3 regions of the Pseudomonas sp. FW300-N1A1 genome follow, and region 3 is predicted to be linked to each of the others. Evidence: predicted binding sites of a transcription regulator. Region 3 holds the regulator's gene; each other region holds the start of a gene.
What was found. The regulator sigma-54, encoded in region 3, starts transcription at its own class of promoters, with help from an activator protein. The targets are predictions, from matches to a motif close to ANTGGCATNNANNTTGCTNT.
Positions count from the first base shown of each region.

Region 1: the regulator sigma-54 is predicted to act here: its motif matches at 3,688-3,707, upstream of glnA (glutamate--ammonia ligase).
Region 2: the regulator sigma-54 is predicted to act here: its motif matches at 2,610-2,629, upstream of flgB (flagellar basal body rod protein FlgB).

Region 1 is NZ_JBYTBK010000009.1:43,801-51,900, forward strand. It holds gene ntrC (nitrogen regulation protein NR(I)) at 1-77, opposite strand, end outside; gene glnL (nitrogen regulation protein NR(II)) at 74-1,159, opposite strand; gene AC3WQN_RS08980 (DUF4124 domain-containing protein) at 1,475-1,981, opposite strand; gene glnA (glutamate--ammonia ligase) at 2,184-3,590, opposite strand; gene thiI (tRNA uracil 4-sulfurtransferase ThiI) at 3,922-5,376, shown strand; gene typA (translational GTPase TypA) at 5,516-7,336, shown strand; gene AC3WQN_RS09000 (YkgJ family cysteine cluster protein) at 7,558-7,992, opposite strand.
Region 2 is NZ_JBYTBK010000042.1:25,048-33,147, forward strand. It holds gene flgE (flagellar hook protein FlgE) at 1-942, opposite strand, end outside; gene flgD (flagellar hook assembly protein FlgD) at 973-1,698, opposite strand; gene flgC (flagellar basal body rod protein FlgC) at 1,714-2,157, opposite strand; gene flgB (flagellar basal body rod protein FlgB) at 2,161-2,568, opposite strand; gene cheR (protein-glutamate O-methyltransferase CheR) at 3,029-3,856, opposite strand; gene AC3WQN_RS21915 (chemotaxis protein CheV) at 3,902-4,834, opposite strand; gene flgA (flagellar basal body P-ring formation chaperone FlgA) at 4,916-5,677, shown strand; gene flgM (flagellar biosynthesis anti-sigma factor FlgM) at 5,829-6,155, shown strand; gene AC3WQN_RS21930 (flagella synthesis protein FlgN) at 6,205-6,672, shown strand; gene AC3WQN_RS21935 (flagellar brake protein) at 6,767-7,513, shown strand; gene AC3WQN_RS21940 (MFS transporter) at 7,571-8,100, opposite strand, start outside.
Region 3 is NZ_JBYTBK010000051.1:19,379-27,478, reverse strand. It holds gene AC3WQN_RS23325 (superoxide dismutase) at 1-14, shown strand, start outside; gene AC3WQN_RS23320 (ZIP family metal transporter) at 46-939, shown strand; gene AC3WQN_RS23315 (HPr family phosphocarrier protein) at 1,072-1,344, opposite strand; gene rapZ (RNase adapter RapZ) at 1,360-2,217, opposite strand; gene ptsN (PTS IIA-like nitrogen regulatory protein PtsN) at 2,220-2,684, opposite strand; gene hpf (ribosome hibernation-promoting factor, HPF/YfiA family) at 2,697-3,005, opposite strand; gene AC3WQN_RS23295 (RNA polymerase factor sigma-54) at 3,112-4,605, opposite strand; gene lptB (LPS export ABC transporter ATP-binding protein) at 4,788-5,513, opposite strand; gene lptA (lipopolysaccharide transport periplasmic protein LptA) at 5,514-6,062, opposite strand; gene lptC (LPS export ABC transporter periplasmic protein LptC) at 6,049-6,621, opposite strand; gene AC3WQN_RS23275 (KdsC family phosphatase) at 6,629-7,153, opposite strand; gene AC3WQN_RS23270 (KpsF/GutQ family sugar-phosphate isomerase) at 7,153-8,100, opposite strand, start outside.

The sequences.
Region 1 (8,100 bases), on a different contig from region 3:
TGTTGCAAGGCTTTTTCCAGAACCCAACGGATAGAACGGTCGTCATCGACGATCCACACGGTTTCACTACGGCTCATGTCGATGTGGCTCCTTGTTCCAGTGGCAGAAAGATCGAGAACGTGGTGTGGCCTGGATGGCTGTCACATTCGATCAGGCCCTGGTGCTGGCTGATGATGTTCTGGGTAATGGCCAGGCCCAGCCCGGTACCGTCCGGGCGACCGCTGACCATGGGGAAAAAGATGGTTTCCTGCAGGTCGGCGGCAATGCCCGGGCCGTTGTCGATGATCTCGATCTTGGTCACCAGGCGATGGCGTACGTGGCCGATGGTGAACTGGCGCATGGCGCGCGAGCGCAAGGTGATTCGTCCCAGGCGCAGCTCGTTCTGGCTGCTGATGGCCTGCATCGCGTTGCGCACGATATTCAGTACCGCCTGGATCATTTGTTCGCGGTCGATCAGCACGTCCGGGATGCTCGGGTCATAGTCGCGCACCAATGTGATGCAGCCCTGGCTTTCGGCCTCGACCAGGTTGCACACGCGCTCCAGCACTTCGTGAATGTTGCACATGGCCAGCGACGGCAGCTTGTTTGAGCCGAGCATGCGGTCCACCAGGTTCCGCAGGCGGTCGGCTTCCTCGATGATGACGTTGGTGTAGTCCTTGAGGCTTTCTTCCGGCAGCTCGCGAGCCAGCAGCTGGGCCGCGCCGCGAATCCCGCCCAGTGGGTTCTTGATCTCGTGAGCGAGGCCGCGCACCAGCATTTTGCTCGTCTCCTGTTTGGACAGCTGCGCTTCTTCCTTGGTAATACGCAGCAAGCGGTCGCGTGGGTGTACTTCCAGCAACAGCAGGGTGGTGCCATTGCTCAGGATCGGTGTCACGGCGTAGTCGACGGTCAGGGTCTGGCCGGTCAGGGCGGTGAGCATCGCTTCACGCTTGGTGAACGGGTGCGCCTGCTCGACGGCCTGGCGCAAGGAGTTCAGGGCTTCGGTCGACTCGGTAAACAGCTCGCTGATGAACTGGCCGTGGCTGCGCTGGCCGCTGATGGCCAGGAGCATTTCCGCGGCCGGGTTCATGTACTCAAGGCGCAGATCGGCATTGAGCAGAATGGTCGCGGTGGTCAGGTTGTCGAGTAGCAAGCGGTGCAGTGCGTCGCTGATGGTCATTAGGACCTCTTTTGGAGCAAGGCAATCCGGGGCCGGTCCCGGATTGCGCGCGCGAATAAATCGCTGATGCGAGGAAAATGCAAAAACCAAACCAAGGCTCCGAAAAGAAGCAACAAACCCCTGAAACGGGCGTTTTAAGTTCGGTTGCGTGGCGCTATGCCAGCTTTGCCGGGTATTTTCGAACCAAAATGGGTTGTCATGTGACAAGAGTGCAACCAATCGCACCAATATAGTGCGTAAACCTGGATGACGTCAGAAGAAAGAAGATTTTGGTTTTTTCTTCGAGGCGGTTACGGATCGCCGCCTGTCAGAGCGTCAGGGTTTGCGCGCCCGCTGCAGGCTGAAGGTGATCGCGGGGCTCTGTTGCACCGGGGTGTCTCCCGCCAGTACCTGAACGGCGAGGCTGTGCTCGCCACGGTCGATGTTGACCAGTTGCAGGCGCGGTACGTTGCTCGGTTGACCATAGGGCTGGCCGTCCAGCAACAGGCGCAGTCGATGGGCTTCCTGCAGGCGCGGTTCAATCCGCACATCAACGGTGAAGGTGCCGTTGTTGGCGCGAAGGGCTTCGTGCGTGGGCAGGCCGGTCAGTTCCAGTGTCGAGTACGCGCGGGTGTTCTCGGTGCGCGGGGCTGCTTGCACGGTGGTGGGTGATGTCGGGAGCGAAAGGGTGTTCATGGGCGCAGGTTCAATCACCTGGCTTTCCACGCCATCGGGTGGCCGACTGCTGTAGGCGGTGTTGCCGTGAGCGTCGGTGTACACATGGATCTGTGCAGTGGCGGGCAGGGCGATCAGCAGCAACATCAACAGAGAACCGCGAGACATAAGGTCAACCAATGCGCAGGTGTTGGTTCGCAGCATAAGGCAGGCCGGGTGGCTGGCCCAAGTCGCGAAAGGGTTGCACATGGTTTCCCGGCGTTTCTCGATACAACAGGCGCTCTATCAAGGTGCCTGGATTGAGCCCACAAAAAAGGCCTCCCGAAGGAGGCCTCTTTAGGGGCACGCTGCTTGCGCAGGCGCTACTGGATCAGCAGCTGTAGTACAGCTCGTATTCCAGTGGGTGTACGAAGGTACGAACCTTGATTTCTTCTTCGCTTTTCAGGGCGATGTAAGCGTCGATGAAGTCGTCGCTGAAAACGCCGCCTTTGGTCAGGAACGCACGACCTTTGTCCAGCTCTTCCAGGGCTTCTTTCAGGCTGCCGCAAACTTGTGGGATCTCTTTGGCCTCTTCAGGCGGCAGGTCATACAGGTTTTTGTCAGCAGCGTCGCCAGGGTGGATCTTGTTCTGGATGCCGTCCAGGCCAGCCATCAGCAGTGCAGCGAAGCCCAGGTACGGGTTGGCTGCTGGATCCGGGAAGCGGGCTTCGATACGGCGAGCGCGAGGGCTGGACACGTAAGGAATACGGATCGAAGCGGAACGGTTACGAGCCGAGTAGGCCAGCATGACCGGCGCTTCGAAGCCTGGGACCAGACGCTTGTAGGAGTTGGTCGACGGGTTGGTGAAGCCGTTCAGGGCCTTACCGTGCTTGATGATGCCGCCGATGAAGTACAGGGCGGTGTCGGACAGGCCGGCATAGCCTTCGCCTGCGAAGGTGTTCTTGCCATCTTTGGCGATGGACAGGTGAACGTGCATGCCCGAACCGTTGTCGCCGTACAGAGGCTTAGGCATGAAGGTCGCGGTGCGGCCGTATGCATCAGCAACGTTGTGTACGCAGTACTTCAGGGTCTGGACTTCGTCAGCCTTGGCAACCAGGGTGTTGAACTTCACGCCGATTTCGTTCTGGCCGGCAGTCGCCACTTCGTGGTGGTGAACTTCGATGACCAGGCCCATCTCTTCCATGGCGTTGCACATGGAGGTACGGATTTCGTGGTCGTGGTCGAACGGCGGAACAGGGAAGTAGCCGCCTTTGACGCCTGGACGGTGGCCTTTGTTGCCGCCTTCCACGTCCTGGTCGGACATCCACGAACCTTGCTCGGAGAAGATCTTGAACATCGAGCCGGAGATGTCGGACTTGAACTTCACTTCGTCGAAGATGAAGAATTCTGGCTCTGGACCAACAAATACGGTGTCGCCGATACCGGTCGACTTCAGGTATTCCTCGGCGCGCTTGGCGATCGCACGTGGGTCGCGGTCGTAGCCTTGCATGGTCGAAGGCTCGATCACGTCGCAGACCAGGATCAGGGTCGGCTCTTCGGTGAACGGGTCGAGGACGGCAGTGGTGTCGTCCGGCATCAGAATCATGTCGGAGGCTTCGATGCCTTTCCAGCCGGCGATGGAGGAACCGTCGAACATTTTGCCTTCTTCGAAGAAAGCATCATCCAGCGCATCGCGAGCCGGCATGGTCACGTGGTGCTGAGTGCCTTTGGTATCCGTGAAGCGCAGATCAATCCATTTGACGTCATGATCTTTGATGAGTTGAACCGACTTCGACATAGTGTCCTCCGGGTGGCTTCGGGCTTAGTAATGGATAGCCCTTGGAATGTGGGTGATGCCGGCGCGAATACTCTGCCAAGGCAACCTGCCTCACAAGGGAGCAAATTGCATGCCAGTGCCCCGACTTGGGTTTTCTGCCCCAATATCACGCTTATAAAGGCGCAAATCGCTGAAATACGAAAAATAGCGCCCTCTAATGTAGCGCCATCTGCCGTAAATGACCCGTTTTGGTGCATCGAAAACCTTCTGCATATTAACTGGTTAAACCTTGAGCAATTTCCGCTATAATCCGCGCCCCCCTTTTTCGGCTGGCCGTGCGCGCGCTGTTTTCATGAAACTAATCGTAAAAGTCTTCCCCGAGATCACCATCAAAAGCCGCCCGGTACGGATGCGTTTCATCCGTCAGTTGGCCAAGAACATCCGTGCCGTGCTCCGCGATCTGGACCCGGCTGTGGTGGTGAACGGTGTGTGGGACAATCTCGAGCTGGAAACGCACGTCACCGACCCCAAAGCCTTGAAGGACATGACTGAGCGCCTGAGCTGCATGCCGGGTATCGCGCATTTCCTGCAGGTCGACGAGTACCCGCTGGGCGACTTCGACGACGTCGTCGCCAAGTGCAAGCAGCACTTCGGCGAGGCGCTGACCGGGAAGATTTTTTCGGTGCGCTGCAAGCGTGCCGGCAAGCACGAATTCAGTTCGATGGACGTCGAGAAATACGTCGGCAGCCAGCTGCGTCGTCAGTGCGGCGCCGCCGGGATTTCCCTGAAAGAGCCGCAAATCGAAGTCCGCATCGAAATTCGCGACAAACGGTTGTTCGTGATTCACAACCAGCACAACGGCATCGGCGGTTATCCGTTGGGCGCGCTGGAACAGACCCTGGTACTGATGTCCGGCGGTTTCGATTCCACTGTCGCGGCCTACCAGATCATGCGTCGCGGGCTGATGGCGCACTTCTGCTTCTTCAACCTCGGTGGGCGTGCCCACGAGTTGGGCGTGATGGAAGTCGCGCACTTCATCTGGAAGAAGTACGGCAGCTCCCAGCGCGTGTTATTTGTCAGTGTGCCGTTCGAGGAAGTGCTGGGAGAAATTCTCGGTAAAGTCGATAACAGTCATATGGGCGTAGTATTGAAGCGTATGATGTTACGCGCTGCGTCCCGAATCGCGGATCGACTGGACATCGAGGCGCTGGTCACCGGTGAGGCGATTTCCCAGGTTTCCAGCCAGACGCTGCCGAACCTGTCGGTGATCGACTGCGTGACCGACAAGCTGGTATTGCGCCCGCTGATCGCCAGTCACAAGCAGGACATCATCGATCTGGCCAACGAAATCGGCACCGCCGACTTCGCCAAGCACATGCCGGAGTACTGCGGGGTCATCTCGGTGAACCCCAAGACCCACGCCAAGCGTCCGCGCGTGGAGCATGAAGAGACAGAATTCGATATGGCCGTGCTCGAGCGTGCGCTCGAGAACGCCAAACTGGTGCCGATCGATCGGGTGATCGACGAGTTGGGCCAGGACTTGCAGATTGAAGAAGTCAGCGAAGCGCTGGCCGGTCAGATCGTCATCGATATCCGTCACCCGGATGCCGCTGAAGACGACCCGCTGGAATTGGCTGGCGTCGAGGTACAAACGATGCCGTTTTATGCACTGAACGCTCGTTTCAAGGAACTGGACCCTACTCGCCAGTACCTGCTGTATTGCGACAAAGGCGTGATGAGTCGCCTGCATGCCCACCATTTGCTCAGTGAGGGGCATGCCAATGTGCGCGTTTATCGACCGAGCTAAGAGCCCGGGGCTGTATGCCTGTGGCCTGCGTCACCGGCCCCCCGACTCTGCCGTCAAGCTGTAACGGCAAGGCCTGACTCTACTGTAAATCGCTGCCAAGACTTGTCAGCACACCGAATCCTCTGATCGAGATACACAAGTGATCGAAAATCTACGCAACATCGCCATCATTGCTCACGTTGACCATGGTAAAACCACCCTGGTAGACAAACTCTTGCGTCAATCCGGCACCCTGGAGCGCAACGAGCTCAACGACGAGCGCGTGATGGACTCCAACGACCAGGAGAAAGAGCGCGGTATTACCATTCTGGCGAAAAACACCGCCATCAACTGGAACGGCTACCACATCAACATCGTGGACACCCCGGGCCACGCCGACTTCGGCGGCGAAGTTGAACGCGTAATGTCGATGGTTGACTCCGTTCTGCTGCTGGTTGACGCTCAAGACGGCCCTATGCCGCAAACCCGTTTCGTGACCAAGAAGGCTTTCGAAGCCGGCCTGCGTCCAATCGTGGTCATCAACAAGGTTGACCGTCCAGGCGCGCGTCCGGACTGGGTTCTGGACCAGATCTTCGACCTGTTCGACAACCTGGGTGCTACCGAAGAACAGCTGGACTTCAAAGTCGTCTACGCCTCGGCCCTGAACGGTATTGCTGGTCTTGAACACACCAACATGGCTGAAGACATGACTCCGCTGTACCAGTCGATCATCGACGACGTACCTGCGCCGAAAGTCGACCGCGATGGCCCGTTCCAGATGCAAATCTCGGCACTGGACTACAACAGCTTCCTGGGTGTTATCGGCGTTGGCCGTATCGCTCGTGGTCGCGTCAAGCCGAACACCCAGGTTGTGGCGATCGACGCCGACGGCAAGCGCCGTAACGGTCGTATCCTGAAGCTGATGGGTCACCACGGTCTGCACCGCATCGACGTTGAAGAAGCAGCTGCCGGCGACATCGTCTGCATCAGCGGCTTCGACCAGCTGTTCATCTCCGACACTCTGTGCGACCCACTGAACGTCGAAGCGATGAAGCCGCTGACCGTTGACGAGCCAACCGTTTCGATGACCTTCCAGGTTAACGACTCGCCGTTCTGCGGCCGTGAAGGCAAGTTCGTCACCAGCCGTAACATCAAGGAACGTCTGGACAAAGAGCTGCTGTACAACGTTGCACTGCGCGTTGAAGAAGGCGACTCGGCTGACAAGTTCAAGGTCTCCGGCCGTGGTGAGCTGCACCTCTCGGTACTGATCGAAACCATGCGTCGCGAAGGCTTCGAAATGGGTGTTGGTCGTCCTGAAGTGATCATCCGCATGGTTGATGGCGTCAAGCACGAACCGTACGAAAACGTGACCATCGACCTGCCGGAAGAATCCCAGGGCGCGATCATGGAGCAAATGGGCCTGCGTAAGGGCGACCTGACCAACATGGTTCCGGATGGCAAGGGCCGTGTGCGCCTTGAGTACAACATCCCGGCTCGTGGCTTGATCGGTTTCCGTAACGAGTTCCTGACCCTGACCTCCGGTGGCGGCATCCTGACCTCGATCTTCGACCGTTACGACGTAATGAAGTCCGGCGACATGTCCGGCCGTCAGAACGGTGTACTGGTGTCGGTAGCGACCGGTAAGGCGCTGACCTACTCGCTGGAGACCCTGCAGGCGCGTGGCAAGCTGTTCGTTGAACACGGCCAGGACATCTACGAAGGTCAAATCGTTGGCTTGAACAGCCGCGACAACGACCTGGGTGTGAACCCGACTAAAGGCAAGAAGCTCGACAACATGCGTGCTTCGGGTAAAGACGAAACCATCGCACTGGTTCCGCCTGTCAAGTTCACTCTGGAGCAAGCTCTGGAGTTCGTACAAGAAGACGAACTGTGTGAAGTGACTCCTAAGTCCATCCGTCTTCGCAAGAAGATCCTGGGCGAAAGCGAGCGTACCCGCGCTGCGAAGAAGTCCGGTAACTAAGTCATTTAGTTAGCTGACAAAAAAACGCCCCCGACCTTGCGGTCGGGGGCGTTTTTGTTCGTCTGGGGTTTGTGCGATGTCTGTGGCGAGCGAGCTTGCTCGCGCTGGGCTGCGTAGCGGCCCCAGGATATTTGCAGCTAACGTCGATTTTGTGAGTGCTGCGCACTCAAGCGGGAGCAAGCTCCCTCGCCACAGGTAACAGGCTTCGGATCAAACCCCGATCAGAACTTATCGAGTGTCCGTAGCTTGGTCTCGCGTACCACTTCCTTTGGCTTGTACGCGCAATACCCCGGCCGCGGGCCGATTTTCGGGTGGTTGCGGCAAGTATCCGGGCGCTTGTCATAAATAGTGCAGAAACGGCTCTTACGATCCAGGTACAGGCAATCGTTGTTGCTCATGCGCTGGAGCGTGAAGATTTCCGACTTCTGGTTGTAACGCTCGACGATCCCTTCCTTTTGCAGGCGCTTGGCGATGTTCTTCGGCGGATCGCCGCGTTCGAACTCATCAACGATGCCGATGCGGATCAGATCCTTGATCTTGACCTCGACCGGCAGCGTGCAGCAGCTGGACACGCAGCCGCCGCACATATGGCTGGAGTATTTCTGCCAGGTCTCGAGACGGTCGAGTTCCGCGGCGGCGATCAGTTGAGGCTTCATCAGGTTTCCAAGGGGTAGCGTTGTATCCGGGCGCGGGATCATACGGGATTGGTGGTTTTTTGAACAACTTTTTCAAGGTTCCGGCACGGCCCCTGCATCCTTTTGCCC
Region 2 (8,100 bases), on a different contig from region 3:
GGTCTTGGTCAGGTCGTTGCTGATACCGGTGGCGTTACCCACCGCCCCGTTCGCCGCCCACACACCGTCGGTGACGGTGCCGGGGGTCCAGACACCCGCGCCCATGACGATCGAGGTGCCGCTCACCGTGTAAGGGCTGCCAGAGGTTGGCGGGACGATACTCAGCAGCTTGCCGTCCGAACCGAAGTTCATGGTCATCGGCTCCTGATTGCCCGGCGTCACGGGTGGCGTACCAGTACCGGCGGGTACATAGGCGCCACCGTCAGGGTTACGACCCTCCACCAGGGTGTAGGTCTGCCAGGCATTGGCACCGGTCTTGACCACATACTGGTTCATGGTGTGCTGGTTGCCCTGGCTGTCATAGATCGGTGTGCTGAACATCTCGGTATAGGTTTCGAGCTTGTTCGGGTCGAACGGTGTCACGGCCGGATCGATGTTCGGCTTGCTCGAGTTCAGGTTGATACTGGAGGAAATGGTGCTGGTGGTTTTCGGCGCCAGGTTCGACTGGTCGATTCTCAGGTCGCTGAGTACACCGTTGACGATCTTGCCATTGGCATCGACGCCATAGCCTTGCAGGCGCGCGGTACCGGCGCTGTTGGTGACGAAGCCGTCCTTGTCGACCCTGAAGGTACCGGCACGGGTGTAGGTCAGCGAGCCGCTGTCGTTGAGCACGAAGAACCCCGAACCCTGGATGGCCATGTCCAGCACGTTGCCGGTGTTGCTCACGTCACCCTGGCTGAATTGCTGGGAAACGTTGCCCAGGCGCACACCATTGCCAATGCTCTTGCTGCCGGTACCCAGCTTGGTCGCCGAGTAGACGTCTTCGAATTCCGCGCGCGAGGACTTGAAACCGGTGGTGCCGACGTTGGCGATGTTGTTGCCGGTAACGTCCAGCTGCTTGTTGGCTGCAGAGAGGCCGCTGAGGCCGACGTTAAAACCCATATTCCACTCCTTGTGCCGCGTTAGCCGGCGCTATAGACCAATAGTTTGTACTTTGGACAGTGCGATGGTGCCCATGTTGGCGAGGTTCAACATCATCTCGCCGCCGGTCTGGCTCACGGTCACGCTGTTGACTGTCGCAGGCAGGTAAGTGATCAGGTCGACAGGCTTGTCGTCGATCGGTGCACTGGCCTTGAAGCTGTAGGTACCCGGCTCGACTTTTTCGCCCGCCGTATTGGTGCCGTCCCAGACGAAGCTGGCATTACCCTGCGGCTGGCTACCCAGGTCGATGGTTTTCACCGCCTTGCCGTCCTTGTCGGTGATGGTCACCGTGGACGACGCCACCGAAGCCGGCACGATCACCGAGCCGGTCATGCTCTTGCTGGTGTCGACATAGGCCGAGCCGGTCTGAACAATGACCGAGCGCCCCACCAGCGACGACGCCTGCAAGGCTTGCGAGGAACCGAAGGCACTGGAAATGTTGTTCACCGACTCGTTCAGCGTGGTGATGCCTTCCAGGCTGCTGAACTGGGCCAACTGCGCCACGAATGCGCTGTTGTCCTGCGGATCCAGCGGATTCTGGTTCTTGAGCTGGGTCACCAGCAATTGCAGGAAGGCATCCTTGCCCAGCTCGTTTTTGCCGGTCGTGCTGTTGGTGGCGGCCGCCAGGCCATCATTGCTGGTGGTGGCCGTCTTCTTCGAGGAATTGGCAAGAATATCCTTGAGGCTCAGGCCGCTTGTGGTATCGGTAACACTCATCTGAGTTGCCCCTTATCACTGACCGAGGGTCAGGACTTTCTGCATCATGGTTTTGGCGGTGTTCATCATTTCCGCATTGGTCTGGAACGAACGGCTGGCGGAAATCATGTCGGCCATTTCTTCGACCACGTTGACGTTGGGGTAGAACACATAACCCTTGGCGTCAGCCGCCGGATGATTCGGCTCGTAGCGGGCTTCCAGGTTGCTTTGGTCTTCGACCACACCCAGCACCTGAACGCCCTGGCCCGCGGCCTCCTGATTCTGGAACAACGAGTCGCTGCCGCCCGACTGGCCGCCCTGGAACATGGTGGCGAACACCGGATGCCGGGCACGGTAGGTCTGGTCGATGCTCGAGGAGACGGTCTCGGCGTTGGCGATGTTACTGGCCACGGTGTTCAAGCGAGTGGTCTGGGCACTCATGCCACTACCGGCAATATTGAAAACACTGGATAGGGACATGGATTACTCTCCGCGCAGGGCCGAGATCAGCCCTTTGAATTTGCTGTTGAGCAGCGTGAAGCTGGCCTGGAAGTTCACCGAGTTCTCGGCGTAGTTGGATTGCTCCAGCTGCGCGTCCACGGTGTTCTGGTCAATCGACGGTTGCATCGGCGTGCGGTACAGCAACGTCTCGTCACCACTGCTCAGGCCTTGCGCTTCGATATGACGGCTGTTGGTCATGTTCAAGGCAAAGGTGCCGTTCTTGTGCTTGTCGTTCTCGGCGGCCAGGACGGCCGAGAAGTCCAGGTCCCGAGCCTTGTAGTTCGGGGTGTCGGCGTTGGCAATGTTGTTGGCCAGCACTTCGGCACGCTGGGCGCGGAAGCCCAGGGCTTGCTGGTGGATACCGAGCGCTTTATCGAAGCTAATGCTCATGTCGGAAACCTTTGGGTGACCTGATTTTTCGTATCAGGTACTTAGCAAGCCCCGTGCCAGCTGGCAAAACCCCGTAAACAGGGGCTTTGCCAGCGGCGGCAACGTGGCAATGCCAGAAAAGCGGCAACCGATTTCCGCCACCTGCCGCTTTTCTGCCGCCCGGAACAGCGCAATGCCTCAACAGCACACCCTGAGTGCGCGACCGTCCAGAAGCCTGTGTAGGGCAAAAAAACGGGAGCCCCAAGGGCTAATGCCGGTCAGTTAAGAGAAATAAAGCCGAACACGAAACCCGTGGCGAGGGAGCTTGCTCCCGCTGGGGCGCAAAGCGGCCCTGTTTTGAGGCTGCTACGCAGCCCAGCGGGAGCAAGCTCCCTCGCCACGGGTACTATGTTCGGCTGGTCTTTGGCTTAACTGATCGGAATTAGCCCCGAGGGCTCCCGCTATTTTTGTCACCCGACCATCACTTGGCCTGGTAGATGATCCCCGGACTGCACTGGACCATCTGGTAGTGATCCGGCAAACCGTTCAGTGCCTCGGAGGCCCCCAGGAACAGGTAGCCCCCCGGCTTGAGCGTGCTGTGAATGCGCAACAGGATGTCCTTCTTCACTTCGGCGGAGAAGTAGATCAATACGTTGCGGCAGAACACGATGTCGAACTTGCCCAGGCTGGCGTAGCTGTCGAGCAGATTGAACGAGCGAAACTCCACCCGGCTCTTGATCGGCGCCTTGACCGCCCAGCGCCCCGGCCCTTTCGGATCGAAGTAGCGCTGCAGTCGCTCTGGCGACAGCCCGCGGCCAATGGCCAGGCTGTCGTACTCGCCGGTCTTGCAGTTGTTCAGCATGGTGCCGGACAGATCGGTGGCAACAATCTGCACCCCCATCCGCAACTGGCCCATGTTGAAGCGTTCGAACTCATCGATCGACATCGACAACGAGTACGGTTCCTGCCCCGACGAACAGGCGGCCGACCAGATCCGTAGACGCTGGCCGGGACTGGCCTTGATCGCCTCGGGCAGGACTTTGTTCTTCAAGACTTCAAACGGATAGGTGTCACGAAACCAGAGGGTTTCGTTGGTGGTCATCGCGTCCACGACCATTTCGCGCAGGCCACTGCGTGGCTGGCCCTGAATACGCTGGACCAGTTCTCCCAGGGACTTGATGCCTTGCTGTTCCATCAGCTTGTTAAGACGGCTCGACACCAGGTACTGCTTGTTCTCACCGAGCAAAATGCCACAGGCTTTTTCCAGGAAGACCCGGAACTGTTCAAAATCCAAATTACCCGTAGACAATGATGCCGCCTCTTAAATCGTGTTGACCGCCAAGGGCAAAGCCCCCTAGCTGATGTCTGCTGCTTTGATCCGGTCGACTACCCGGGATGCCAGGTCATCAGGACGAAATTTGGCCAGGAAGTCATCGGCACCGACTTTCTTGACCATCGCCTGATTGAACACACCCGACAACGAAGTATGCAGGATGATATGAAGCTTTTGCATGCGAGGGTCGTTGCGTATCTCGGCCGTGAGGGTGTAGCCGTCCATTTCAGGCATTTCGATGTCGGAAATCATCATCAGAAACTCTTCTTCCGGCTTCTTGCCTTCCTCGACCAGCTTGCGCAGGTAATCCAGCGCCTGGCGACCGTCGTTCAACGCGACCACCTCGACCCCCACCGTCTGCAGGCAACGCGAAACCTGCTTGCGCGCCACCGACGAGTCATCGACCGTCAGCACTCGCAAGGACAACGCCTTGTGCTGAGTCTCGACATCCACCACGCCGACGGAAATCGCCTCCGGTGTGGGCGCCACTTCCGCCAGCACCTTCTCCACGTCGATGATTTCGACTAACTGATTGTCGACTCGAGTCACAGCGGTCAGGTAGTGATCGCGTCCCGTGCCCTTGGGTGGCGGATGGATCTCCTCCCAGTTCATGTTGACGATGCGCTCCACCGAGCGCACCAGGAAGCCCTGGGTCTTGGTGTTGTACTCCGTGATGATCACAAAGGGATTACTTTGATCCTTCAACCCGCCCGACCCGGTGGCCATGGCCAGATCCAGAATCGGAATGGTCGCCCCCCGAATACTGGCGACACCGCACACGACAGGGTTGGATTTGGGCATCACGGTCAGTTTCGGGCATTGCAGCACCTCCCGGACCTTGAAAACGTTAATCCCGTAGAGCTGTGGGCCGTCGAGACGGAACAACAACAGCTCCAGGCGATTCTGCCCTACCAGTTGCGTGCGCTGGTTTACTGCATCCATTACACCAGCCATGCCCAGACTCCTACACCAACGCTAAGTGTGTTGCGACGCACATTCATCACTAAACGGCACGGCGCTTGCTTTTGAACTGCCATGAACGTGAACACGACATTATTCCGACGCCTGACCTCAACCTGCCGCCGATGGCGCTGCATGGTTGCGGTGGCGTGTGTTTTCAATGCTGGCAGCCCTGCCCTTGCCGACCCGGTTACCTTGCCTGATCTACTTATCGGCGTCACTCAGGGCTTTCTTGAATTCACCGTAGAAGACTATCTGGCCACCAGTCAAACCGAAGGCCGCTATGAAATCGAGGTCAATCAACTCGACCCGCGCTTGCGCATGCCCATGTGCGACAAGGAATTGACAGCGACGCTGGAAAGCCCCGCCAAGCCGTTGGGACGCGTCACGGTGCGGGTGCGGTGTGACGGCGGCGCCCCCTGGACAGTCTTCGTCCCCGCCCAGGTCCACCTGTTCCGCGAGGTCGTGACCACCACCCGGCCCCTCAAGCGCGCCGGGATCATCGAGCCTTTCGACGTGATGCTGCGCGAGCGCGACATCAGCCTGATCAACCAGGGGTACCTGACGAACGTGGATCAGGCGATCGGGCAAAAACTTGTCCGATCCATGGTCAATGACCAGGTCATTACCCTGGTTCACATGGAGCAGGCAGAAGTCGTGCGCAAGGGCGACCAGGTCGTGATCACCGCCCGCAGCGGAACCCTCAGCGTACGGATGCCGGGCGAAGCTCTGGCCAATGGCGGTTTGAACGAGCAGATCCGGGTCAAGAACCTGAACTCTCAACGGGTGATCAAAGCGCAAGTGACCGCGCCCGGCCAGGTAGAGGTCGCCATGTAGAGCACTGGCGCGTAATCGACCCATTCCCTAAACTGTGCCTCACGCAGGGCAAATGCCGACGCGCCCGCGCTCATGGATAAATGAGCCTAAAGTTTTTTCGGGATTGGCCGAAAACATGGCAAGCGTCCAAATTCCCAGAGGTTTTTTTACTATGGTCATTGATTTCAGCCGCATAAACAGCGCACCCACGCTCACGAGCAGTTCGCGTACCGGCGCCACCCAGGAAACCGGTGAAGCCGCCAAAACCGTGCCGCTGTCGACCCAGACCGAACAGGTCGGGGCCAGCCAGAGCGGGGAGTCGGTACACCTCAGCAACGAGGCTCAGCAGTTGCAGAAGATCACGGACACGCTGCGCGAAGAGCCTGCCGTCGACAAGGCCCGCGTGGCCGAGTTGAAAGCCGCCATTGCCGATGGCAGTTATAAAGTCGACAGCAACCGCGTCGCCAGCAAACTGCTCAACTTCGAAGCCCAGCGCTAGCCGACGGCCGGCGCCAGGGCTTTTGGACGCTAAAAACCCAAGGCCAGCCATGCACGATACTAATTTACTGCAACTGATCACCGACGATTTTGCTCCAGCGCAACAGTTGCTGGATTTGCTGCAGCAAGAATCCCTTGCCCTGCACGGTCGCGACATGCCGCTGCTGGAGGCCATTCTGGCCCGCAAGCAAGGCCTGATCATTCTGCTGGAGCAGCATGGCCGCCGGCGCAGCGAAGTGCTGGCCAGCCTCAACCTGCCGACTGACCGCAGCGGCCTGGAGCAACTCGCCGCCCACTCCGGCATTGGCCAGGAACTGTTGGCGCAAAGCGATGTGCTCAATCAACTACTCGAAGACTGCCAGGTCGCCAATGAGCGCAATGGCCGCTCGATCCTGGTGCAACAAGCCAGCACCGCCCATCAGTTGAGGATCCTCAACGGGGGCGAGTCTCCAACCCTCTACGACGCTCGCGGATCAACCGCCATGCTGGTGAAGCCTCGCCCACTCAGTCAGGCCTGACCCCATCATTCAGTGCGCCCTATGAAGGCGCCAAACATGCTGGCAGAATGCCAGCCTTGCGTGTGACCGTATCCTGCCTGGAGATTGAAAAGCCGTGTTCAACGCCTCAAACGCGGAAGATGCTCCGCAGCCACCAAAGGTGCTTGCGACCCCTTTGGAAATCGCCGGTCATCTGCGAATGCTGCAAGAGAGCCACGATCCCCTGATCATTACGTTCCATGAACGCAGCCAGCGTTTCCAGAGCTATCTGGTCGAAGTGGATCGCGAGAGCAACATGCTCGCGCTGGACGAAATGATCCCCCGCGATGGCGAGCGCTTCCTGCTGGCGGGCGAACCTTTCCGCATCGAAGGCTTTCACGAAGGCGTACGTATTGCCTGGGAAAGCAACGGCCTGTTGACCATCGACGAATCCACGGGTGACCGCTGTTACCGTGGCACGCTGCCCGATGAAGTGGTGTACCACCAGCGTCGCAATGCCTTTCGTGCTGCCTTGAAACTGGCGCAACTGGTCAACATCGAACTGGCGGGCGAAAAACTCAAGGCGCCGTTGAACGGCAAGTTGCTGGACATTTCGGCAACCGGCTGCAAGCTGCGTTTTGACGGGGACATCACCAACGGCCTGCAACTGGGCCAGGTCTACGAGCGCTTTGTCGCCGCCCTGCCCTTCGGCAGCATGACGGCCCCGGTTGAACTGCGTTACCTGCATCACGAAGAAAAAATCGACACCACCTTCGCCGGCGTGCGCTTTCACAACATGAGCGGTCTGGTGCAGCGCCAGGTCGAGCGTTTTGTCTATCAGTTGCAGCGCGAGGCACGTCGCTTCGACAAAGACGACTTCTGATCCAACGACATCAAAAAACGGGCAGTCCCTGACGGTGACTGCCCGTTTTTTTTGCCCTCAGGGCCTGGCGCCACTCAGGTCTGACGGATACTCCGGCGGCGGATCCTCGGGGTCGGAGCCAGACTCATCGGCCTGGCTATCCGGTTGTACCCCGGACTCGGGGTCCGGCTCAGGGCTGGCACCGTTTTGCATCTGATCCTGCACCACCTGCTCATCCACCCGCGGGTCGAGCGCCGCCACCAAGGGTGAACTGGTCATGTTATCGGGCATCGCAACGTGATGCAGCGGCGCGTCATCGACCTGATGCAGGTTGGTCACGGCTTTCGGACGAATGCGCCAGACCAGGACCAGGGCGAAAAAACTGAAAAACGCATAGAGCATCTGGCTGCCGAAATACTTCATCAGCACACCGGCCACCAGCGGCCCGATACTCGCGCCTACGCCGTAAGTCATCAACAGCATGGCCGTCAGCGATACCCGGCGATCGCCCTCGACGTGGTCGTTGGAAAACGCCACCGCCAGCGGATACAGGCAGAACTGCACAAGCGAGCAGGCGAAGCCGGCGATGAACAGCACCTCAAGCGGCA
Region 3 (8,100 bases):
CAGCGCTGGTTTGAGTCCTGACAACAAAAAGAACTAAGGCCGACTATGGGCACTGAAATACTGACGATCAGCAGTGGGCGAATGTTTCGTTATGCAGTGGGGTCGCTCTTGTTGTTGGCGGGCTTTACCTTGCTGGTTGCCCACGGCCTGGCGTGGCTGAACCTTGAGCCAAAGTTGATGCGGGCGCTGCAAGGCGGGGCTATCTGTGCGCTGGGTACGGCCTTGGGGGCGGTGCCGGTACTGGTCATCCGCCGGATGCCGGTGGCGCTCAGTGATACTTTGCTGGGTTTTGGCGCTGGGGTCATGTTGGCCGCCACGGCGTTTTCGCTGATCGTGCCCGGTATCGCGGCGGCTGAAAGCCTGGGACTGTCACCCTGGGCGTCCAGCGGCCTGATCTGTCTCGGCATCATGCTGGGGGCGTTCGGACTGTTCGTGGTGGACCGCAAGATGTCCGGTGCAACGCCGCAGATGCTGGTTGGCACCCTGGAGCACCCGGTCATCCCTCCGCGTATCTGGCTGTTCGTGTTTGCAATCATTGCTCACAACATCCCTGAAGGCATGGCAGTGGGTGTCTCGGCCGGTGGCGGCATGGCGGATGCCGATAGCCTCGCCATGGGCATCGCGCTGCAGGACGTGCCGGAAGGGCTGGTGATTGCCTTGGTATTGGCCGGGGCCGGGATGTCACGGGCCAGGGCATTCCTGATCGGCGCCGCATCAGGCCTGGTCGAGCCGGTTTTTGCGTTGCTGTGCGCCTGGCTGGTGAGTCTGGCCGAAGTCATCTTGCCGCTGGGCTTGGCGCTGGCGGCAGGCGCGATGCTGTTGGTGGTGACTCACGAGGTCATCCCCGAATCGCGTCGCAACGGTCACGACAAGCTGGCCAGCCTGGGGCTGCTGGTCGGGTTCTGTCTGATGATGGTGATGGATACGGCGTTGGGCTGAATGGCGTAGAGGCGCTGCACCTGTCACACGTCGCGGGAGGGTTCCAGGGGCGCTGCGCACTGGAGCGCCAGCCCGGCCCAGCGGGAGCACGCTCCCTCGCCACACAAGCTTGTTCACCAAAGAGGTGTGCGCTTACTCGCCTTCGTCGAAGAAGTTGTTGATCAATGTCACCAGCGCGTCCAGTGCTTCCTGCTCTTGCTCACCTTCGGTCTTCAGGTGGATTCTGGTGCCTTTGCCGGCCGCCAGCATCATCATTGCCATGATGCTTTTACCATCGACCATGCTTTCGGGGCTGCGGCCAGCCTTGATCTGGCAGGGATACTGACCTGCAACACCCACGAACTTAGCGGAGGCGCGGGCATGCAGGCCCAGTTTGTTGATGATTTCAATTTCCAGAGCAGGCATCGCGGAGTGAATCCTTTAGCTAAGGTCGCGGTGGCGAACCTGGACGTTCTTCAAGGTTTTTTGCAGGAGTTGACCCAGGCGCTCGGTCAGGTAGACGGAGCGGTGATGCCCACCGGTACAGCCAATGGCAATGGTGACGTAGGCGCGATTACTCGCCGCAAAGCGGGGTAGCCACTTGAGCAGGTAGCTGGAAATGTCCTGGAACATTTCTTCAACATCCGGCTGGGCAGCCAGGTACTCGGCAACCGGTTGGTCCAGCCCGGATTGGGCGCGCAGTTCCGGCTTCCAGTAAGGGTTGGGCAGGCAGCGCACATCGAATACCAGGTCGGCATCGACTGGCATGCCACGCTTGAACCCGAAAGACTCCACCAGGAACGCGGTGCCTGGCTCCGGCTGGTTCAGCAGGCGCAGCTTGATGGTGTCGCGAAGCTGGTAGAGGTTCAGGTTGGTCGTATTGACCTTGAGGTCCGCCAGGTCGGCTATCGGCCCCAGCAGGGTGGTCTCATCCTGAATGGCTTCGGCCAGCGAGCGGTTGGCGCTGCTCAGCGGATGGCGACGGCGGGTTTCCGAGAAGCGCTTGAGCAGGGTCTCTTCGTCGGCGTCCAGAAACAGCACGTCGCATTTTATGTGCCGGGCGCGGACTTCTTCCAGCAACTCGGGGAAGCGCGTCAAGTGGCTCGGCAGGTTACGCGCGTCGATGGACACCGCCACCAGTGGCTGGGTCAATTCGTTGTGGATCAGGGCGTTCTCGGCCAATTCCGGTAGCAGCCCGGCTGGCAGGTTATCGATGCAGTAATAGCCGTTGTCCTCCAGTACATCGAGGGCTGTGCTTTTACCGGAGCCGGATCGGCCGCTGACGATGATCAGGCGCATGGTTAGTGACCGTTTTGCTCGTCCAGGACAACCTGATACAAGGCTTCGCTGCTGGTGGCGCTGCGCAGGCGATCGCGGACTTCCTTGCGGTCGAGCATGCTGGCGATCTGGCGTAGCAGTTCCAGGTGCGCATCGGTGGCGGCTTGGGGGACCAGCAGGACGAACAGCAGGTCGACCGGCGCGCCGTCGATGGCGTCGAAATCAATAGGCGCGTCCAGGTGCATCAAGGCGCTGATGGGCGACTCGCAACCTTTGAGGCGGCAATGGGGAATGGCGATGCCGTTGCCAAAACCGGTCGAGCCGAGTTTTTCACGGGCAATCAGGCTCTCGAAGACATCCTGCATCTCCAGCTCCGGGACTTCCCGGGCGATCAGGTTGGCTATCTGTTCAAGGGCACGTTTTTTACTGCCGCCCGGCACGTTCACCAGGGAACGGCCGGGGGTCAGGATGCTTTCAAGTCGGATCATGGGTTGGGGGTGTTAACGACCGGTCGCGCCCTGGAGGAGGCTCTGGGTCTTTTCCTTATGCTTTTTGAGTTGGCGATCCAGCTTGTCGGTCAGCAGGTCGATGGCGGCATACATGTCCGTATGCTCGGCATTGGCAACCACTTCTCCGCCGGGGATATGCAGCGTGGCTTCGATTTTCTGCAACAGCTTCTCGACATTCATCGTGACCTGCACGTTGGTGATCTTGTCGAAATGCCGCTCCAATCGGTCGAGTTTTTCGCCGATGTAGGTGCGCAGAGGTTCGGTCACTTCCAGTTGGTGTCCACTGATGTTGACTTGCATACAGCTTCTCCTTCGTTGCCAGTGCATAAGGCGGCAGGCTGAGTTGCCTGCCACTAGGATGTTTCCGAAAAATCGAATACACCCTGGAACGCGGTGGCCTGGCCCGTTACATCAATCGCTTGCGTTCGCTCGAAGGCGCGATCCCGAGGGACTCGCGGTACTTGGCGACGGTACGACGGGCTACCTGAATGCCTTGTGCCTCCAGTAAACCAGCGATCTTGCTGTCACTCAACGGCTTTTTCTGATTTTCCGCGGCAACCAGTTTTTTGATGATCGCGCGAATCGCTGTGGACGAGCATTCACCGCCCTCGGAGGTGCTGACGTGACTGGAGAAAAAATATTTCAGTTCATAAATACCGCGCGGGGTATGCATGAATTTTTGTGTGGTCACCCGTGAAATGGTCGACTCGTGCATGCCAACGGCTTCTGCGATGTCGTGCAGGACCAGCGGTTTCATCGCCTCGTCGCCATACTCGAGAAAGCCGCGCTGGTGCTCGACGATCTGGGTGGCCACTTTCATCAGGGTTTCGTTGCGGCTTTGCAGGCTCTTGATGAACCAGCGGGCTTCCTGCAACTGATTGCGCATGAAGGTGTTGTCGGCGCTGGTGTCGGCACGGCGGACGAAGCCGGCGTACTGTGGATTGACGCGCAGGCGTGGCACCGATTCCTGGTTGAGCTCCACCAGCCAGCGTTCGTTGTCCTTGCGTACGATGACGTCGGGCACCACGTACTCGGCTTCGCTGGACTCGATTTGCGAGCCAGGGCGCGGATTGAGGCTCTGCACCAACTCGATGACCTGGCGCAGCTCGTCTTCCTTGAGCTTCATGCGGCGCATCAACTGACTGTAGTCGCGGCTGCCAAGCAGGTCGATGTAGTCGGTGACCAGGCGTTTGGCTTCGGCCAGCCACGGGGTCTTGGCCGGCAACTGGCGCAATTGCAGCAGCAGGCATTCGCCCAGGTTGCGGGCGCCGATGCCGGCAGGCTCGAATTGCTGGATGCGGTGCAGGACGGCTTCGATTTCGTCCAGTTCGATGTCCAGTTCCGGGTCGAAGGCCTCGAGAATTTCTTCGAGGGTTTCGTCCAGGTAGCCCTGATTGTTGATGCAGTCGATCAGCGTGACGGCGATCAGGCGGTCGGTGTCGGACATCGGCGCCAGGTTCAATTGCCAGAGCAGGTGGCTCTGCAGGCTCTCGCCAGCCGATGTGCGGGTGGTGAAGTCCCACTCGTCGTCATCGTTGCTGGGCAGGCTGCTGGCGCTGGTCTGGTAAACGTCTTCCCAGGCGGTGTCGACGGGGAGTTCGTTGGGAATGCGCTCGTTCCATTCACCCTCTTCAAGGTTATCCACCGTGGGGGCGGTTTCCTGGTAGGAGGGTTCCTGGATCTCGGTGTTGGGTTTCTGCTCGATGTTGTCCGCCATTGGATCGGCGTTATCGAAGTCGTCGCCGTCTTCCTGACGTTCGAGCATTGGATTGGACTCCAATGCTTCCTGGATTTCCTGTTGCAGGTCCAGGGTCGACAATTGGAGCAGGCGGATGGCCTGTTGCAGCTGCGGTGTCATCGTCAGCTGCTGGCCCATTCTCAAGACTAGCGATGGTTTCATGGCTGGGGCTTAACACCTTATTCGCCGGCGCACATGCGCCATCCACTACAGGGCGCCGAAGCGCCAAACATAAGCAAATTATATGCCTGAAACTGAAGTGTTTGCCTAGAGCGTTGAGACAATAAAAACATTCACGACCGCATTGACATTACGCCCCGGCAACTCTCCAGGCGCCTCGGCGCCTAGAGGCGGAACTCATGGCCCAGATACACTTCCTTGACCAGCTCGTTGGCCAGGATGGTTTCAGCGTCGCCTTCGGCGATCAGTTGGCCGTCGTTGACGATGTAGGCCGTTTCGCAGATGTCCAGGGTTTCGCGGACGTTGTGGTCCGTGATCAGTACGCCAATGCCCTTGGCCTTGAGGTGGTGAATGATCTGCTTGATGTCACCTACCGAAATAGGGTCCACGCCGGCGAAGGGTTCGTCGAGCAGGATGAACTTCGGTGCCGTGGCCAGCGCGCGTGCGATTTCCACGCGGCGACGTTCACCGCCGGAAAGGCTCATGCCCAGGTTTTCACGAATGTGGTTGATGTGGAATTCCTGAAGCAGGCTTTCCAGCTCCTTGCGCCGACCGGCGTTGTCGAGTTCCTTGCGGGTTTCGAGAATGGCCATGATGTTGTCGGCGACCGACAGTTTGCGGAAGATCGACGCTTCTTGCGGAAGATAGCCGATGCCCGCCCGTGCACGCCCGTGCATGGGTTGGTGGCTGACGTCCAGGTCATCGATCAGCACGCGTCCCTGGTCGGCCTGGACCAGGCCCACGATCATGTAGAAACAGGTGGTCTTGCCGGCGCCATTCGGGCCTAGCAGGCCAACAATCTGGCCGCTGTCGATCGACAGGCTGACGTCACGCACGACCTGGCGACTCTTGTAGCTCTTGGCCAGATGCTGGGCTTTCAGAGTTGCCATTTAAGGGGCCTTTTGCTCGTCGGTTTTCTTTTTAGGCTGAATCACCATGTCGATGCGCGGGCGTTGTTCGGTGACCTTGCTGCCCGTCGCGCGACCGGCGCTGGCGAGCTTTTTGTTGGTGTCGTAGACGATTTTCTCGCCTTGGGTGATGTTGCCATCCTTGTCGACGACTTTGGCGCGATCGATCAGCACGACGCGGTCTTGCGAAGCGTGGTACTGGATAGTCACCCCATAACCCTGGACAGGCTTGGTGTCGCCCGCGGTTTGCATCTGCTCGAAGTAGGCCAGGTTGCCCACCGAGGTCACGACGTCGATATCGCCAGCCGCTGTGCGAGTGATAGTCACGGTGTTGCCGGTGACCTTCATCGTGCCCTGGGTGATGATCACGTCACCTTTGTAAGTGGCGATGCCGTTCTTGTCGTCCAGCTGTGCGTCGTCGGCCTGAATGCGGATAGGTTGATCTCTATCGTTCGGCAGAGCCCAGGCGCTCACGCTTCCCAGTGCTGCGCCCAGACTGAGCAAAATAGGGAGGGTTTTAACGAGCCTCATACTGTCCTCTTACGTTCGATAGCAGGTGTATCCTGCTTTCTTTCAAATACGCTTTCATGCCGGTCCCCGTCGATACACCGCCAGCACCGTCGATTCTAACGGCTTGCTGGGTCTGCGCATATTGCTGCTGCGGGAATACGGTCATGCGGCTGCTGGTAATGATCATCGCGCGGTCCTTTGCGTCGGTGCGCGCAATGCGTACCGAGTCGATCAGTTCGACTTCGGTGCCGCCAGGGTTGACCTCGCCACGCTCACTCTGGACGTGCCAGGGAAACTCGGTGCCGCGATACAGCTGCAGGTCCGGCTTGGTCACCAGTGTCACATCGCTGGCCTTGACGTGCTCGACCTTGTCGGAGGTCATTTCGTACTGCAACTTGCCGTCGGGCAGGTACTGCACGCTATGGGCGTTGGTTGCATAGAAGTCGATCTCGCTCTCGTTGACCACCGTTACCGGCTTGTCGAGAAAGCGTTCTGGACTGATATTCCAATAGCCAACAGCCGCGAGCAGCGCGGCAATGGCCCCGAAAAACAATATGTTGCGAAACTTTTTGCTCAGCATAAATGGCTCACAGGTACGCGGCGTTGGCGGCTTCAAGGTTGCCTTGGGCGCGTAGAATCAATTCGCAAAATTCGCGTGCTGCACCTTCGCCTCCACGGGCAAGGGTAGTGCCGTGGGCGTGTTCGCGAACGAAACTTGCAGCGTTGGCGACGGCCATGCCCAGGCCGACACGGCGAATCACCGGCAGGTCAGGCAGGTCGTCACCCAGATAGGCAACCTGCTCATAGCTCAGGCCCAGCTGCGCGAGAAGGCTGTCGAGTACGACCAGTTTGTCCTCGCGCCCCTGAAACAGGTGGGGAATCCCGAGATTTTTTGCGCGCTTCTCGACGAGCGGGGTCTTACGACCACTGATTATGGCCGTTGTTACACCCGTGGCCATCAACATTTTGATGCCCTGGCCGTCCAGGGTGTTGAACGACTTGAACTCGCTGCCGTCTTCGAGGAAGTACAGGCGCCCATCGGTCAGGACGCCATCGACGTCGAACACGGCCAGCCTGATGTTTTTGCCGCGTTGCAGCAGGTCGGTGTTCATTACATGACTCCCGCGCGCAGCAGGTCGGACAGGTTGAAGGCGCCAACGGGGCGATCGTCCTTGTCCACCACTACCAATGCGTTGATTCTGTTGTCTTCCATGATTTTCAGGGCTTCTGCGGCCAGCATGTCGGCGCGGGCGGTCTTGCCGTGAGGGGTCATGACGGTGTCGATGGTGGTGTTGTGGATGTCGATGCTGCGATCCAGGGTGCGGCGCAGGTCGCCGTCAGTGAAGATCCCGGCCAGTTTCCCGTCAGCCTCCAGTACCGCGGTCATGCCCAGGCCCTTGCGGGTCATTTCCATCAATGCGTCTTTGAGCGGGGTGCCGCGCGCGACACAGGGCAGCTCGTCCCCGGCGTGCATGACACTTTCCACCTTGAGCAACAGACGGCGGCCCAGTGCGCCACCGGGGTGCGAAAAAGCGAAGTCTTCCGCCGTAAAGCCGCGCGCTTCCAGCAGGGCAACCGCCAGCGCATCGCCCATGACCAGGGCGGCAGTCGTCGATGAGGTTGGCGCCAGGTTCAGCGGGCAGGCCTCATGTTCGACGTGGACATTGAGGTTGACCTCGGCGGCCTTGGCCAACGGCGAGTCAGGATTGCCGGTCAGGCTGATCAGCTGTATGCCCAAGCGCTTGATCAGCGGCAGCAGCGTAATGATTTCGTTGGTGGAGCCGGAGTTCGATAGCGCGAGGATGACGTCGTCGCGCGTGATCATGCCCATGTCGCCGTGACTGGCTTCGGCGGGGTGTACGAAGAATGCTGTGGTGCCGGTGCTGGCCAGGGTCGCGGCAATTTTACTGCCGATATGCCCGGACTTACCCATGCCGACCACTACCACGCGACCCTTGCTGGCCAGAATCAACTCGCACGCGCGTACGAAATCAGCGTCGATATGGGGTAGCAAGCCTTTTACGGCTTCAAGCTCGAGGCGGATCGTACGTTGTGCCGA